DNA from 2 places in the Paenibacillus sp. plas6 genome. Region 1 is predicted to be linked to the other one. Evidence: a T-box and tRNA genes for the amino acid it is inferred to sense, from the RefSeq annotation. Region 1 holds a T-box; the other holds one or more tRNA genes.
The links. The T-box of region 1 lies ahead of pheS (phenylalanine--tRNA ligase subunit alpha). A T-box ahead of a tRNA ligase gene usually reads a tRNA of that ligase, here a tRNA-Phe.

Region 1 (7,728 bases):
GCTACTCAACACTGCATAGTTAAAAAGAAAAGGCTGGTTTTTTCCAGCCTCATAAGTTTTGTATTAATATAGTTTTCCTTGGCGATAAAGAATGTTACATAATCGATTAACAGCGTGATTATAACAACATTGACGCAAGTTTTGCGGCTGATCAAAGAAAGTTGGAAGCACTTGATCGAGCGTATCGGTCATTTGCTTGTAGAGCAGCTCATAGACATGCTCCTCACTGTAATATTTCGTTTCTCTGCCTTGCAACCATTCAAAATAGGAGACAATCACTCCACCAGCGTTGGCTAATATGTCTGGAATAACCACAATATGTCTTTTAGCTAATGCATCATCTGCCTCACCAGTAATAGGGGCGTTTGCGCCTTCTACAATAATTCCTGCTTGCACAGAATCAACATTATTTTTATGAATTTGCTCCTCTAGGGCAGCTAGAAATAACACATCAACCTTTTGGTAAAGCACTGCTTCTCGGTCTAATATCTCTGCTTCAATTCCTGCTAATTGCAGCTGCTCCTTAGTTGTCGGCAGCTCACCATGATTTTGCTTAGCATAAGCAAGCAAACGATCAATTGCTAAGCCATTTTCATGATATAAGGTGACGTTACGATCGCTAACTGCTACTACACGATGCTTGTAACTATCCGTAAACGCCTCTTGCGCGACAACTGATCCTACGTTACCAAAACCTTGTACAGCAATAGATAGTGGCTTATTTAGATAAGGCAGGAGGCTATTGACATATGGATTGTTTAGTGCTTTTAGCTGAGATAGATGCGTGCTTACATAATTGTTCAGTAAATATTTCAGTACAAAATAGACCCCTTTACCCGTTGCTTCACGTCTGCCAAGCGAGCCGCCAAATGCGATGCTTTTTCCTGTGAAGCTTCCTAAGTAAGGTTGACCTGGATGCGTGCTTTTATATTCAGCGGTCATCCAATCCATTTCTCGTTCGCCTGTGCCCATATCAGGAGCAGGAATATCTTTATCGGGACCTAAAATATCAGAAAAATATTGCACATATTTTTTACAAATTTGATAAAGCTCACGCTCTGAATATTGCCGCGGGTTAATGCCTACTCCGCCTTTTGCTCCGCCGAATGGAACGTTATGCAATGCATTTTTCAAAGTCATTAGTGCAGCGAGGTTAGTTACTTCATCCTCATTTACCGACTCATGAAAACGAATGCCGCCCTTGTATGGCCCTAAGGCGTCATTATGTTGGATACGATAGGCTGGAATGCGCACAACGACACCGCTATCGAGCGTAATTCGTAAAAATGCTTTATGAGTTTTGTTAGGAGTAGATAAAATTGCTCCTAAGGATTGGAACGCTTGCTCTCGTTTCGTACCAGTTAATTGTGGTAAGATAGAAGTGTTTGCTAATAATACACGTAAAGATTGTTCAACGATTGCACTTGTTTGTCTGCCCAAAAGTATTCATCTCCTTAATCATTTTTTCGAACTAATACATAATTATGATGTACGTATGCGCTTTAAAGATACTCATGGAAGGATGATCTAAACATTTTAGAGCGCAGACTGTTGCCGTTAAGAAGAAAGTAATATCTTGTTGCATTATAATCATCATACTACATTTTATGTAATTGTCGATGACAGTGAAAGCAAAGGAAGTGTAAAGTGATGGATATTTTGATATATTGTATAAAACTGCTTGTTTACTTATTGCTTATCGTAATTTCCGGAGATGTGCTAGTTAACAGCTTTGTTCCTTCGACGGTTAGCCTACAGCGGCAAGAACGATTACATAAAGGTATGAAGCAGTTAGCAAACGTTCTGTTGCTTGTGATTGTACTTGCAATCTTCGTGCAAATCATTAGCTGGACACAGCAACTTGAACCCGAGCTTAATCAGCTTATCTCGATGCTGTTAGAGGAAGCAACAGGAAGAGCATGGTTAGCACTATTTGTATCGAGCTTGCTGTTTTCACTGCTAAGCAGTAAATACTTTATGGCACGGATTGTGCTTGTGTTAGCTATGCTGCTAGCTGAAAGCTTTAACGGGCATGCAGCTGGAAATAGTGTTTTAGTTTTATTTGATTTTGTTCATCTTTCCGCTGTTTCGATTTGGGTTGGCGGAGTAATTAGTTTTTGTTGGCACTCGCGAGAAAGTAAGGAAGCGGCGATTAGCTTTTTAAAAAATTATGCTAAGCTGCTTTGGTTAACTATCGCTATTGTCAGTGCGAGTGGCTTGATTATGGCATTAAATATTTTACCTAGCTGGTATTACTTATTGTATACGAGCTGGGGAATTATATTAATACTGAAAATAGCTGCTGTGTTATTAGCGCTTTGGTTAGGTTATAAGGCGAAAAATAAACTGACTCATTATGCGGCTAATCAGAGGGAGCAAACAAACAAAGCTCAACTACTTCGTCCGATATTGATGGAATTTGCAGTACTGCTTGTTGTTATCGCCTTTGCAGCATTAATTGGCATGCTTAGCCCAATGCCAAGCGGAGAAAAAGCACTGAATTATCATCAAATGGGTGAAGAATTGCATTACACGATTAAACTATATCCTAATGCTCCAGGTCCAAACGACGTAAGTTTAAGCTTATGGACGCTTAAGGAGGAAGGAGAAATCGAGTCAGTAGAGCTTAGTTTGCAAGCTCTTGAAAAGCAAAAGGCAGTTCCAAGAGTTTTCCAGCTAGAAGCAGCACAACTAGACGATGATTTTGAATTTCCTGGCTTTAATGAATCTCGTTACACGTTAGCTGGGCTGACCTTACCTTATCCAGGCAAGTGGCAGGCAGAGGTTACTATTACGTTTACTGATGGCAGAGAAAGACAATTTAGTTTGGAGTTCGACAATTAACACAGGCTGTTGTCTTAAGTATCATTTCCCATTCGAAGGTTGCGTGAAAGGTAGCTTTTGCATATAATATAAATCATACTTTACAATTTCAGATGTAATGCGTTGAAGGAGACAAGTACGCAATTCCACTATACAGGGAGAAGCAGTCAGAGATTGAGAGCTGCTTTATAGCTTAGGCTTGCCGAAATTCACTCCGGAGCATGAGCTTGAACCTTTTACCCAGTAAAAGCAGTAGAGCATCACGTATTCCCTACGATACAGGGGTCTGAGAGTCGAGAACAGGTTTTACATGCTAAGAATTCAATAACTCGGCTGAATTAGGGTGGTACCACGGTTATTTCCGTCCCTTGGGGGATAGAAATAACCTTTTTTTGTGCAATGAGGTTTAAAAAGCGGACTTTGATGCCGAAGGATTTTCACTGAAGATAATTCGACGTCGCATTTCGCACGCTAGCGAAAGCTCCGTTGCTCACGTAGAAATAGCCTACGCTGCGCTACTCGCTTTCTAACTAGCGAGCAAACTGCTCGGACCTGAAAGCCCTGCTTTTTAAACTTTGATTGGAATGAGGTTTACAAGCGGACTTTGATGTCCCTTTTACCAATTAATAGCTGTAAGGTAGATTTAATGGAGGCGAATGTAATGAAAGAAAAATTGGAAGCATTGCGCGCAGAAGCGCTCGCGGCATTAAGCAATATTCAAGATGCCTCAGCACTGCAAGAGCTGCGTGTAAAGTACCTTGGTAAAAAAGGTGCTCTAACTGAAGTGCTGCGCGGTATGGGTGCACTAAGCGCTGAAGAAAGACCTGTTATTGGTCAAGTTGTTAATGAAGTGCGCGCTGCAATTGAAGAAGTAATTGAGCAAAAGCAAGCACAAATTCAAGCTGAAGAAACGAATAAGCGACTACGTGAAGAAACGGTCGATGTTACGCTACCAGGCCGCAAGCTTGCAACAGGTGCTATTCATCCGCTTAACAAAGTAGCGCAAGAAATAGAAGATATTTTCGTTGGTCTAGGCTATTCTGTTGCAGAAGGTCCAGAGGTAGAAACGGATTTCTATAATTTCGAGGCATTGAATTTGCCAAAAGATCACCCTGCACGTGATATGCAGGATACCTTCTATATTACTGAAGAAATTTTAATGCGTACGCAAACTTCGCCAGTACAAGTTCGTACAATGCAAGCACATCACGGTAAAACACCAATTCGTGTAATTTGCCCTGGTAAAGTATATCGTCGTGACGATGATGATGCAACGCATTCATTCCAATTTAATCAAGTGGAAGGTCTCGTTGTCGGCAAAAATGTTAGAATGAGCGATTTGAAAGGCACGTTGCTGCAATTTGCTCAGCAAATGTTTGGCGAGAATACACAAATTCGTCTTCGTCCTAGCTTTTTCCCATTTACTGAGCCTAGTGCAGAGGTCGATGTCACTTGTGCACAATGTGGTGGCTGCGGCTGTCGTATGTGTAAAGGCACAGGCTGGCTAGAAATTTTAGGCTGTGGTATGGTTCATCCGCGCGTACTTGAAATGGGCGGATATGATCCGGAGGAAGTAACTGGCTTCGCATTTGGTATGGGTATTGAACGGATTGCATTGCTTAAGTACGGAATTGATGATATTCGTCATTTCTACACGAACGATACTCGCTTCCTCAATCAGTTTGCACGAATGTGAGTTAACGGTTGTTTCTGCAAGTAGCAGCTTTAGAGCTAGAATAGTTTTAGAAGGGAAGAAGATCAATGAAGGTTTCATATAAATGGCTTCAACAATATGTTGATTTGTCTGGTATTTCAGCTGCCGAACTAGCTGAAAAGATGACTAGAGGCGGTATTGAAATTGATATTGTAGAGGCTAGAAATAAAGGAGTATCAGGGGTAGTTGTTGGCTATGTAAAGCATAAAGAAAAACATCCTGATGCAGATAAGCTTAATGTTTGTAAAGTCGATGTTGGCACAGGCGAAGAGTTGCAAATCGTTTGCGGCGCACCAAATGTAGCAGCAGGTCAGCATGTACCAGTAGCAGTTATTGGCGCTAAGTTGCCTGGTGATTTCAAAATTAAAAAAGCTAAATTGCGCGGTGTTGAATCCCAAGGGATGATTTGTTCTGCGAAAGAACTAGGGTTAAACGATAAATTATTGCCTAAGGAGCAACAAGAGGGCATTTTGGTGCTTCCTTCTACACTTGAACTAGGTACACCAATTGAGCAAGTGCTAGATCTTGACGACGAGGTGCTAGAATTAGATTTAACACCTAACCGTTCTGATGCGCTTAGCATGCTAGGCGTAGCCTACGAGGTTGCGGCACTTACTGGTCGCGAAGTAAATCTTCCTGAAGTATTTATTGCTGATACACCAGAGAAAGCAAGTGACAAAATTACCGTTTCAATTGAAAATAAAGAGCTGTGCAGTCATTATTCTGCCCGTTATATAAAAGGGGTTAAGGTGGCACCTTCACCGCTTTGGCTGCAAAATAAACTAATTGCAGCGGGAATTCGTCCGATTAACAATATCGTTGACGTTACGAACTATGTAATGCTGGAGTATGGTCAACCGCTTCATGCATTTGATGGCGATAAAATTCCTGGCGGCAACATTGTTGTTCGCTCAGCTAAACCAGGAGAAACGCTTGTAACTTTAGACGATCAAGAACGCAAGCTTGAGCCGCATATGCTAGTTATTGCAGACCAAAGCTCACCTATTGCACTAGCTGGGGTTATGGGCGGAGCTAGCACTGAGGTTACACCAGAAACTGTAAATATTATTTTGGAATCTGCACGCTTCGCAGGTTCATCCGTTCGTAAAACTTCTCGTGAGCTGGGACTTCGTTCAGAATCTAGCTTGCGCTTTGAAAAGGAAGTGGATCCAAATCGTGTCATCCCTGCACTAAATCGAGCTGCTGCGCTAATCGCTGAGCTTGGTGAAGGTTTAGTATTGGATGGAATTGTGGAACAAGTGGTTTCACCTGGTGAAGCGAAAAGAATACAAGTTTCACTAGAGAAAATTAATGCTGTACTTGGAACTAGCTTGTCCAGCATAGAAGTTCAAACGATCTTCTCTCGCTTAGGATTCCCATATGAGGTTCAAGCAGGCGATTTGTATACAGTTGAAGCTCCTACCCGTCGTGGTGACTTACAGTATGCTGTTGACATCATTGAGGAAATTGCTCGTATCTATGGCTATGACAATATCCCAACAACACCAATTCATGGGGAAATCATTCCTGGAGCATTAACGAAGCCACAAGCGATTCGTCGTGAGCTGCGCAAACGTCTTTCTGACTCCGGAATGCTAGAAGTAATTAGCTACTCCTTCACAAGTGCGAAGCATACAACAATGTTCCCAGAGCTGGCGCCAAATACGCAGGCGATTAAGCTGCTTATGCCAATGAGTGAGGAGCGCAGTGTACTAAGAACAACACTTATCGCACAACTTATTGATATTGCAACCTATAATCGTAACCGTAAAAATGAATCGCTTGCATTATTCGAAATTGGTTCGGTGTTCCATACAAACGAAGCTGTGCTAACAGAATTACCAAAAGAAAAGCATCGTTTTGCAGCATTGCTTACTGGAGAACGTTTATCTGCTAGCTGGAATCAAAAAGCAGTTTCTTACGATTTCTATGATGCTAAAGGCGTTGTTGAAACCATTGCTGCAGCGCTTGGAGTTAGCGACTATATTAGCTTTGAAGCAGCTCAACCTGAATCTTTCCATCCAGGTCGTACTGCAGCAATTATGCTAAATGTTAATGAGCAAAAGCAACTTCTAGGTTATGTAGGCCAATTGCATCCTGAAGTGCAGCGTGCTGCTGATTTGCAGGACACTTACGTAATTGAATTTGAACTTGCTCCGCTATATGAATATGCAAGCAGTGATATCGTATATAAAACGCTACCTCGTTACCCAGCCATTACACGAGATATAGCAGTTGTTGTTGCTAAGGAAATTCAAGCAGGAGATATGCTGTCAGCAATTAAACAAGCTGCCGGAGAATTGCTTGAGTCTGTTCAAGTATTTGATGTATATACTGGTGAACGTCTTGGTGCAGATAAGAAGAGCGTTGCAATTTCGTTAGTTTACCGTCATAAAGAACGCACGCTAACTGATGAAGAAGTTACTACTTTACATGAGTCAGTTGTTGCTACATTAGAGGAATCTTTTAAAGCAGAATTGCGCAAGTAGGCAGGAAACTCTTTAAGCCACATCGAATTAGTTTCTTAGAAACTTCGGTGTGGCTTTTTTTGTCGTGCACCTAGTGTTAAACAGAAGGAATGGGAGGTATATAGGTGAATACAGATAACATCGTAGTAACCGTTGATATATATGGTAGCCAGTATAAACTAAAAGGACATTCAAATGTAGAATATATGAAATCAATCGCAGCCTCGATTGATGAAAGCATGCATAAGCTTGCTAAAAGCTATCCCATTCTTGATACTCATAGATTAGCAGTGCTTGCCGCTGTTCAAATTACAGAAGAGGCTTATCGCTTACGACGTGAAAACAGCAGATTGCAGGCTGAGGAAGCTCGTTTGCATAAAACAGAAGAACAGTTACAAATTGAAAAGGGAAAACTTCAAGAGCTTTACGCACAATATGAGCAATATAAGCAGCAAATGGCGCAGGAGCTTGAGCAGCTTGAAGGTTTATATAAAGAGCAATTAGCACAGGAAACAGGAGCATTAAAACTTCAATTAGAAGAACAAGCACAGCAGTTTGAGCGTGAGAGAGAGAAGCTTGTTGCTGATCAGGTAGTAGAACGGGAACAGCTTATCCAATCACATGCTGCCGAGCTGCAAACGATTATTGAGCAATCGGCAAAACTTCAGCATGCTTTAGAGCAAAGCATTGTGGAGCTTAAAGCAGAGCATCAACAACAGCTTG
Region 2 (7,728 bases), 1.8 Mb from region 1:
AAACACAAACCATCGAAGTTGAAGTGAAGCCTACGAATTGGGTAGGGGAGCGTTGAATACGGGTTGAAGTCATACCGTAAGGAGTGGTGGACTGTATTCAAGTGAGAATGCCGGTATGAGTAACGAAAAGATAGGTGAGAATCCTATCCGCCGTAAGCCTAAGGGTTCCTGAGGAAGGCTCGTCCACTCAGGGTAAGTCGGGACCTAACGCGAGGCCGAAAGGCGTAGTGGAAGGACAACAGGTTGAAATTCCTGTACCACCGTAGTTGTTTGAGCGAAGGGGTGACGCAGAAGGATAGTGACGCGGACTGATGGATGTCCGTCCAAGCAGTGAGGCTGGTGAGTAGGCAAATCCGCTCATCGAAAGGCTGGGCTGTGATGGGGAGCGAAAATTGCAGTAGCGAAGGTCATGAGTTCAGGCTGCCAAGAAAAGCCTCTAGTGAGACGAAGGTGCCCGTACCGCAAACCGACACAGGTAGGCGAGCAGAGCATGCTAAGGCGCGCGGAAGAACTCTCGTTAAGGAACTCGGCAAAATGACCCCGTAACTTCGGGAGAAGGGGTGCCCCGGTAGGGTGAATAGCCCGAGGGGGCCGCAGTGAAAAGGCCCAATCGACTGTTTAGCAAAAACACAGGTCTGTGCAAAGTCGTAAGACGACGTATACGGGCTGACGCCTGCCCGGTGCTGGAAGGTTAAGGGGAATGGTTAGGCGTAAGCCGAAGCTATGAACCGAAGCCCCAGTAAACGGCGGCCGTAACTATAACGGTCCTAAGGTAGCGAAATTCCTTGTCAGGTAAATTCTGACCCGCACGAATGGCGTAACGAATTGGGCGCTGTCTCAACGAGAGATCCGGTGAAATTTTAATACCTGTGAAGATGCAGGTTACCCGCGACAAGACGGAAAGACCCCATGGAGCTTTACTGCAGCTTGATATTGGACTTTGGTACGATCTGTACAGGATAGGTGGGAGCCTAGGAAGCATGAGCGCCAGCTTGTGTGGAGGCGCCGTTGGGATACCACCCTGATCGTATCGGAGTTCTAACCTGTCGCCCTGAATCGGGCGAAGGGACCGTGTCAGGTGGGCAGTTTGACTGGGGCGGTCGCCTCCTAAAGCGTAACGGAGGCGCCCAAAGGTTCCCTCAGAATGGTTGGAAATCATTCGAAGAGTGTAAAGGCAGAAGGGAGCTTGACTGCGAGACCCACAAGTCGAGCAGGGACGAAAGTCGGGCTTAGTGATCCGGTGGTACCGAATGGAAGGGCCATCGCTCAACGGATAAAAGCTACCCTGGGGATAACAGGCTTATCTCCCCCAAGAGTCCACATCGACGGGGAGGTTTGGCACCTCGATGTCGGCTCATCGCATCCTGGGGCTGAAGTAGGTCCCAAGGGTTGGGCTGTTCGCCCATTAAAGCGGTACGCGAGCTGGGTTCAGAACGTCGTGAGACAGTTCGGTCCCTATCTGTCGCGGGCGTAGGAAATTTGAGAGGAGCTGTCCTTAGTACGAGAGGACCGGGATGGACGTACCGCTGGTGTACCAGTTGTTTCGCCAGAAGCACCGCTGGGTAGCCAAGTACGGAAGGGATAAGCGCTGAAAGCATCTAAGCGTGAAGCCCCCCTCAAGATGAGATTTCCCAAGTAGTAAGACCCCTTGAAGACGACGAGGTAGATAGGCTGGGGGTGGAAGTGCAGCAATGCATGGAGCTGACCAGTACTAATCGGTCGAGGGCTTATCCTAAATGATTCGTAAGATGAGAAACTTTCTATCCAGTTTTGAAGGTGCAAACCTTCAATATAAAACTTACATTATTGTAAGTAAAACTATTGACAAGTCCATGATTATTCAGTAATATGGACAAGTCGAAAAAATGTGGCGGTGTAGCTCAGCTGGCTAGAGCGTACGGTTCATACCCGTGAGGTCGGGGGTTCGATCCCCTTCGCCGCTACCATATGGAGGATTAGCTCAGCTGGGAGAGCATCTGCCTTACAAGCAGAGGGTCGGCGGTTCGATCCCGTCATCCTCCACCATTAATGCGGAGCTGTGGTGTAGAGGCCTAACATGCCTGCCTGTCACGCAGGAGAACGCGAGTTCGAATCTCGTCAGCTCCGCCATTTTAATGCAAAAAAATTATAAAAATGTGGCTCGGTAGCTCAGTCGGTAGAGCAGAGGACTGAAAATCCTCGTGTCGGCGGTTCGATTCCGTCCCGAGCCACCACTAATTTGTGGAGGCTTAGCGAAGTGGCCAAACGCAGCAGACTGTAAATCTGTTCTCTTACGAGTTCGGTGGTTCGAATCCATCAGCCTCCACCATTTTCTCTTAATTGAGAGCCATTAGCTCAGTTGGTAGAGCACCTGACTTTTAATCAGGGTGTCGAAGGTTCGAGTCCTTCATGGCTCACCATTTTTTACAAACTAGAGAGGTAACTCTCTTTTTTTGTTTTAAATACTATTGATCATGCTAATCTGTAAACTTAATAATAACGGTAGAGTGGCTTGAAGCAAACTTGTTTCAAGCCACTCTTTTTCATTTTATGCACGTTAAAAAATTATAAATATTAGCTAATTTATTGGAAAGACATGTAAACCTTTGGAAACTACACTATTAGTGTAACGATAAATTGAAAGGGGTTACAAAATGAAAAAAATAGCCGTAATGATGATTGTTACTTTACTGACTGTAGTACTTGCTGCTTGTTCCTCAAGCGGAAGCAGCGGTAAGGGGAGTGTTGGTATTGCGATGCCAACGAAATCTTCTGAACGCTGGGTTGCTGACGGAGACAATATGAAGAAGAAATTTGAAGAACTCGGCTACAAGGTTGACTTGCAATACGCAGAGGATGTTATTGAAAACCAAGTCTCACAGATTGAAAACATGATTACGAAAGGAGTAGACGTATTAGTTATTGCAGCGATTGACGGTGAATCCTTAACAGAAGTATTACAAAAAGCAGCAGATGAAAAGATTGCAGTAATTTCCTACGACCGTTTAATTCGTAATACTCCTCATATTAGCTACTATGCAACGTTCGATAATTTTAAGGTTGGCGTGTTACAAGCAAGCTATATTGAAGAAAAGCTTGGTTTAAAAGAAGGGAAAGGACCATTTAATATTGAGCTATTTGCTGGCTCACCTGATGATAACAACGCATACTTCTTCTTTAATGGAGCTATGAGTGTACTACAACCGTATATCGACAGCGGTAAATTAGTTGTAAAGAGCGGTCAAACACAAATGGAGCAAGTTGCAACTCTTCGTTGGGATGGTGCAACTGCACAAGCGCGCATGGATAACTTGCTAAGCGCAAACTACACAACGGATCTCGTACATGCTGTACTTTCTCCATATGACGGCATTAGTATCGGTATTATTTCTTCACTTAAAGGAGTTGGCTATGGTTCAGCAGATAAGCCTATGCCAATCATTACAGGTCAAGACGCAGAGCTTGCATCTATAAAATCGATTATTGCAGGTGAACAAACATCTACAATCTTCAAAGATACTCGAGAGCTAGCTAAAGTAGCAGTTTCTATGGCGGAGGCTGTGTTAGAAGGTAAAGAAGCGACAGTTAACGATACAGAAACCTATGATAACGGTGTGAAGGTTGTTCCATCTTACCTTCTTGAACCTGTAAGTGTTGATATTACAAACTACAAAGAAGTGTTGATTGATTCAGGCTATTATTCAGAAAGTGACTTTTAATTATAGGTGAAGTAAAAAAATGACTTGGTAATCACGTATTACTAAGTCATTTCTATTCCTATCCATTCTATAGAAATGGGAGTGTGTCGATTGGAAAAGATAATCTTAGAAATGCGGAGTATTACGAAAACATTTCCAGGTGTAAAAGCACTTCATAACGTGAACTTAAAGGTGCGTGAAGGTGAGATTCATGCACTTATGGGGGAAAATGGAGCAGGAAAATCAACGTTAATGAAGGTGCTATCCGGTGTATATCCATCAGGAAGCTATGAAGGTGAAATATTCTTTGATGGCCAGCTTTGCCAATTTAGAGATATATCAGATAGCGAGCGAAAAGGAATCGTTATTATTCATCAGGAGCTGGCACTAATTCCATTGCTATCGATTGCAGAAAATATCTTTTTAGGCAATGAACGAGCAAAGAAGGGAATCATTAATTGGCATGAAACTGAGCGCGAAACAAAGAAACTGCTAGAAAAGGTTGGTTTATCTGAACATCCAACAACACTAGCCGGTTTAATTGGGGTCGGTAAGCAGCAGCTGGTGGAAATTGCGAAAGCTCTTTCGAAAGAGGTTAAGCTGCTTATTTTAGATGAGCCTACTGCCGCTCTGAACGAAGAGGATAGTGAAAACTTGCTGAACTTGTTGCTGCAGTTTAAGGAGCAGGGATTAACTTCAATCATAATATCTCACAAGCTTAATGAAATTATGAAGGTAGCAGATGCGATTACAATCTTGCGCGATGGTCAAACGATAGAAACGCTGTATATGGATAAAGATGAAATTACCGAGGAACGAATTATTAAAGGGATGGTTGGACGCGACTTAACGCAACGTTATCCGACAAGACATGCGAATATCGGCGAAACATTCTTTGAAGTTCGCAATTGGACTGTACAGCATCCTACACAAGCAGGACGAATCGTCATAGATAATGTCAATTTTCATATAAAAAGAGGAGAAATTGTTGGGGTTGCAGGCTTAATGGGTGCAGGACGGACTGAGCTTGCGATGAGTATATTTGGCGAAAGCTACGGCATTAAAAAGAGCGGAGAAATTAAGAAGGACGGCAAAGTTTTACAGATTAAGTCGATAAGTGATGCAATCGAAGCAGGAATTGCTTATGTAACTGAAGACCGTAAAGAATATGGATTAATTTTAATTGAAGATATTAAGCGCAATATTACGCTTTCCAATCTTAAGCGAATTTCCAAGTATCAAATTGTAAATGATCATCAGGAGCTAAAGGATGCAGAAATATTTCGTCAACGTTTAAGAATCAAAACACCGAGCGTTCATCAGATTACAGGTAACTTGTCCGGCGGTAACCAACAAAAAGTAGTGTTAAGCAAGTGGATTTATACAGAGCCAGATATATTGTTTTTAGATGAACCGACAAGGGGGATTGATGTCGGAGCAAAATATGAAATTTATACGATTATTCATGAGCTTGCAAATGAAGGAAAAGGAATATTAGTCATTTCCTCGGAGCTGCCAGAACTGCTAGGTATTTGCGATCGCATTTATGTAATGAATGAAGGGCGCTTTACAGGAGAAGTTACGCGAGCAGAAGCAACTCAGGAGCTGCTCATGAAATATATGACGAAAGGACGGAATGGAGCATGATCGAGACGATCAAGACACTTGTTAAAAACAACATAAGACAATATGGAATGTTTGTAGCTTTAATATTAATCATGCTGTTGTTTGAAATTATTACGAATGGTACGTTAATGAAGCCATTAAATATAACAAATCTAGTATTGCAAAACAGCTATATTCTAATTTTGGCAATTGGTATGCTATTAGTTATTATTACAGGTCATATTGACTTATCAGTTGGGTCAGTTGCTGCATTTGTCGGGGCAGTGTCTGCGATAATGATGGTAAATTATCAAGTCCCTTTTATACTAGCTATAATTATTTCAATCATAATTGGTGCGCTTGTCGGGGCATGGCAAGGATTTTGGGTGGCGTATGTACGAATTCCTGCATTTATCGTAACGCTGGCTGGTATGCTGCTGTTTAGAGGGTTAACGATGCTTGTACTAAATGGACAATCGGTAGCTCCTTTTCCTGATGGGTTCCGTGCGATTAGTACAGGGTTTATCCCGGATATTAATCATGGCGGCAGCCTACATCTGGTAACCATTTTTTTAGGCGTGTTTCTTTCAATTTTGCTTATTGTATTTGAATGGAGAAGACTATCGATAGAGAAGAAATATGAATTAAAAACAACTCCGATGCTAGTTGTAATTGCTAAGCTGGTAATATTAATCGCAATTATTAATTATTTTTCTTATATCTTTGCTTCTTATAAAGGTTTGCCAAATATCTTTATTCTATTATTTATTTTAATTGCGCTATATAGTTTTGTAATGAAGAAAACGGTAATCGGTCGTCATATTTATGCGCTGGGCGGCAATGAAAAAGCAGCAAAGTTATCTGGGGTAAAAACGAAAAAATTAACGTTTTGGGTTTTTGTAAATATGGGTGTTTTGGCAGCTTTAGCAGGTCTAGTATTTTCTGCACGGTTAAATGCAGCGACTCCTAAAGCGGGTGTCAATTTCGAGCTGGATGCAATTGCAGCGGCATTTATCGGAGGAGCATCGGCTACTGGCGGTGTCGGTACGGTCATTGGTTCGATTGTAGGCGGTTTAGTAATGGGAGTCATGAATAATGGAATGTCGCTAATTGGTTTAGGTATCGATTATCAACAAGGAATTAAGGGGCTTGTCCTATTGTTTGCGGTTGCCTTTGACCTATATAATAAAAATAAATCTTCTCATTAATAGGGAGATTTGGTGTCTATTGTAACTGATTGCAATGAACAGTTGGGGGTCAATGGTGATGAAGAAGCTCTTATTTCTGTATCTGATTGTCATTTTGGTTGCGTTTTCATTTTTTTATACGATGTTTATCCGAGGCAGCGATTCAGAAAGTTTAGAGCGTGAAGTTGGACTAAAGGGCTCCATGGATGAAAAGTATGTAATGGTCAACTTTTTAACAGGCATTGACTATTGGAAAAACGTTTTAAAAGGATTTGAGGATGCGGCGTCTTTGCTAGGCGTTTCTATCGAATATAAAGGTTCAACCCAATATGATGTGCAGGAACAAATTATTGTGCTAGAGCAAGTGATCGCGAGAAATCCGGCAGGAATCGCCTTATCGTCGATGGACCCTATTGCGCTAAATGAAGCAATTAATAAAGCGGTTGATGCCGGAATTCCAGTTGTCATGTTTGATGCGGATGCTCCTGCAAGTAAAGCTTATTCGTATATCGGAACGAACAACTTTAACGCAGGTGAAACAGCAGCACATAAAATGGCAGAGCTATTAGATAGTCAAGGAGAGGTTGCCATTATTACATTAATCAATCAACAAAACCATATAGAGCGAACCGAGGGCTTTGTCACGACAATAGCTGAACATTATCCTGGCATGTCAGTTGTAGCGACAGAGGATGGAAAGGGTGATTTGTGGACGAGTGAGCAAATCGCAATTGAACTAATCGAGAACTATCCTGAGCTTAAAGGAATCTTTGTTACTGAAGCGAATGGCGGTATCGGAGTAGGGCATGCCTTAATGTCTGAAGGAAAGGTTAATGAGCTTGAAGTAATTGGCTTTGATACCGATAAAGGCACTTTAGATATGATTAAGTCAGGTGTATTGTCCGCGACAATTGTACAAGGTACATGGAATATGGGATACTGGTCGCTTATGCAGCTATTTCATTTAAATCACCAGCTTGTTGAACCGATTTCTAATCAGCAGGACACAGGAGTATCACCGCTTCCGATTAATGTCGATACGGGAGTATCAGTAGTAACTAAGGAAAATGTCGAGCATTTCTATGTCAAATAGAAATAGAGATTAAAGGTTAAGGAGTGATTCGATGTTTTCCAAGTGGCTACAGATGAATAACTGGTCAATTCGTGATAAGTTAATTATTCATTTTTTGTTGATTAGTATACTTCCGTCTCTTTGTATTACACTTTTTATTTCATGGACGGTTAGCAATATATTAGAG

Region 2: it encodes a tRNA-Phe, which carries the amino acid that the T-box ahead of pheS (phenylalanine--tRNA ligase subunit alpha) is inferred to sense. The anticodon was not compared.

Annotation. Positions count from the first base shown of each region.
Region 1 is NZ_CM170151.1:3,573,186-3,580,913, forward strand. It holds gene AC2TDL_RS15705 (Glu/Leu/Phe/Val family dehydrogenase) at 64-1,440, opposite strand; gene AC2TDL_RS15710 (copper resistance D family protein) at 1,651-2,844, shown strand; T-box leader at 2,938-3,195, shown strand; gene pheS (phenylalanine--tRNA ligase subunit alpha) at 3,485-4,519, shown strand; gene pheT (phenylalanine--tRNA ligase subunit beta) at 4,585-7,026, shown strand; gene AC2TDL_RS15725 (hypothetical protein) at 7,131-7,728, shown strand, end outside.
Region 2 is NZ_CM170151.1:1,723,911-1,731,638, reverse strand. It holds rRNA gene AC2TDL_RS07700 (23S ribosomal RNA) at 1-1,735, shown strand, start outside; tRNA gene AC2TDL_RS07695 (tRNA-Met) at 1,870-1,946, shown strand; tRNA gene AC2TDL_RS07690 (tRNA-Val) at 1,950-2,025, shown strand; tRNA gene AC2TDL_RS07685 (tRNA-Asp) at 2,033-2,109, shown strand; tRNA gene AC2TDL_RS07680 (tRNA-Phe) at 2,138-2,213, shown strand; tRNA gene AC2TDL_RS07675 (tRNA-Tyr) at 2,223-2,308, shown strand; tRNA gene AC2TDL_RS07670 (tRNA-Lys) at 2,324-2,399, shown strand; gene chvE (multiple monosaccharide ABC transporter substrate-binding protein) at 2,634-3,698, shown strand; gene mmsA (multiple monosaccharide ABC transporter ATP-binding protein) at 3,789-5,324, shown strand; gene mmsB (multiple monosaccharide ABC transporter permease) at 5,324-6,490, shown strand; gene AC2TDL_RS07650 (substrate-binding domain-containing protein) at 6,549-7,562, shown strand; gene AC2TDL_RS07645 (cache domain-containing sensor histidine kinase) at 7,594-7,728, shown strand, end outside.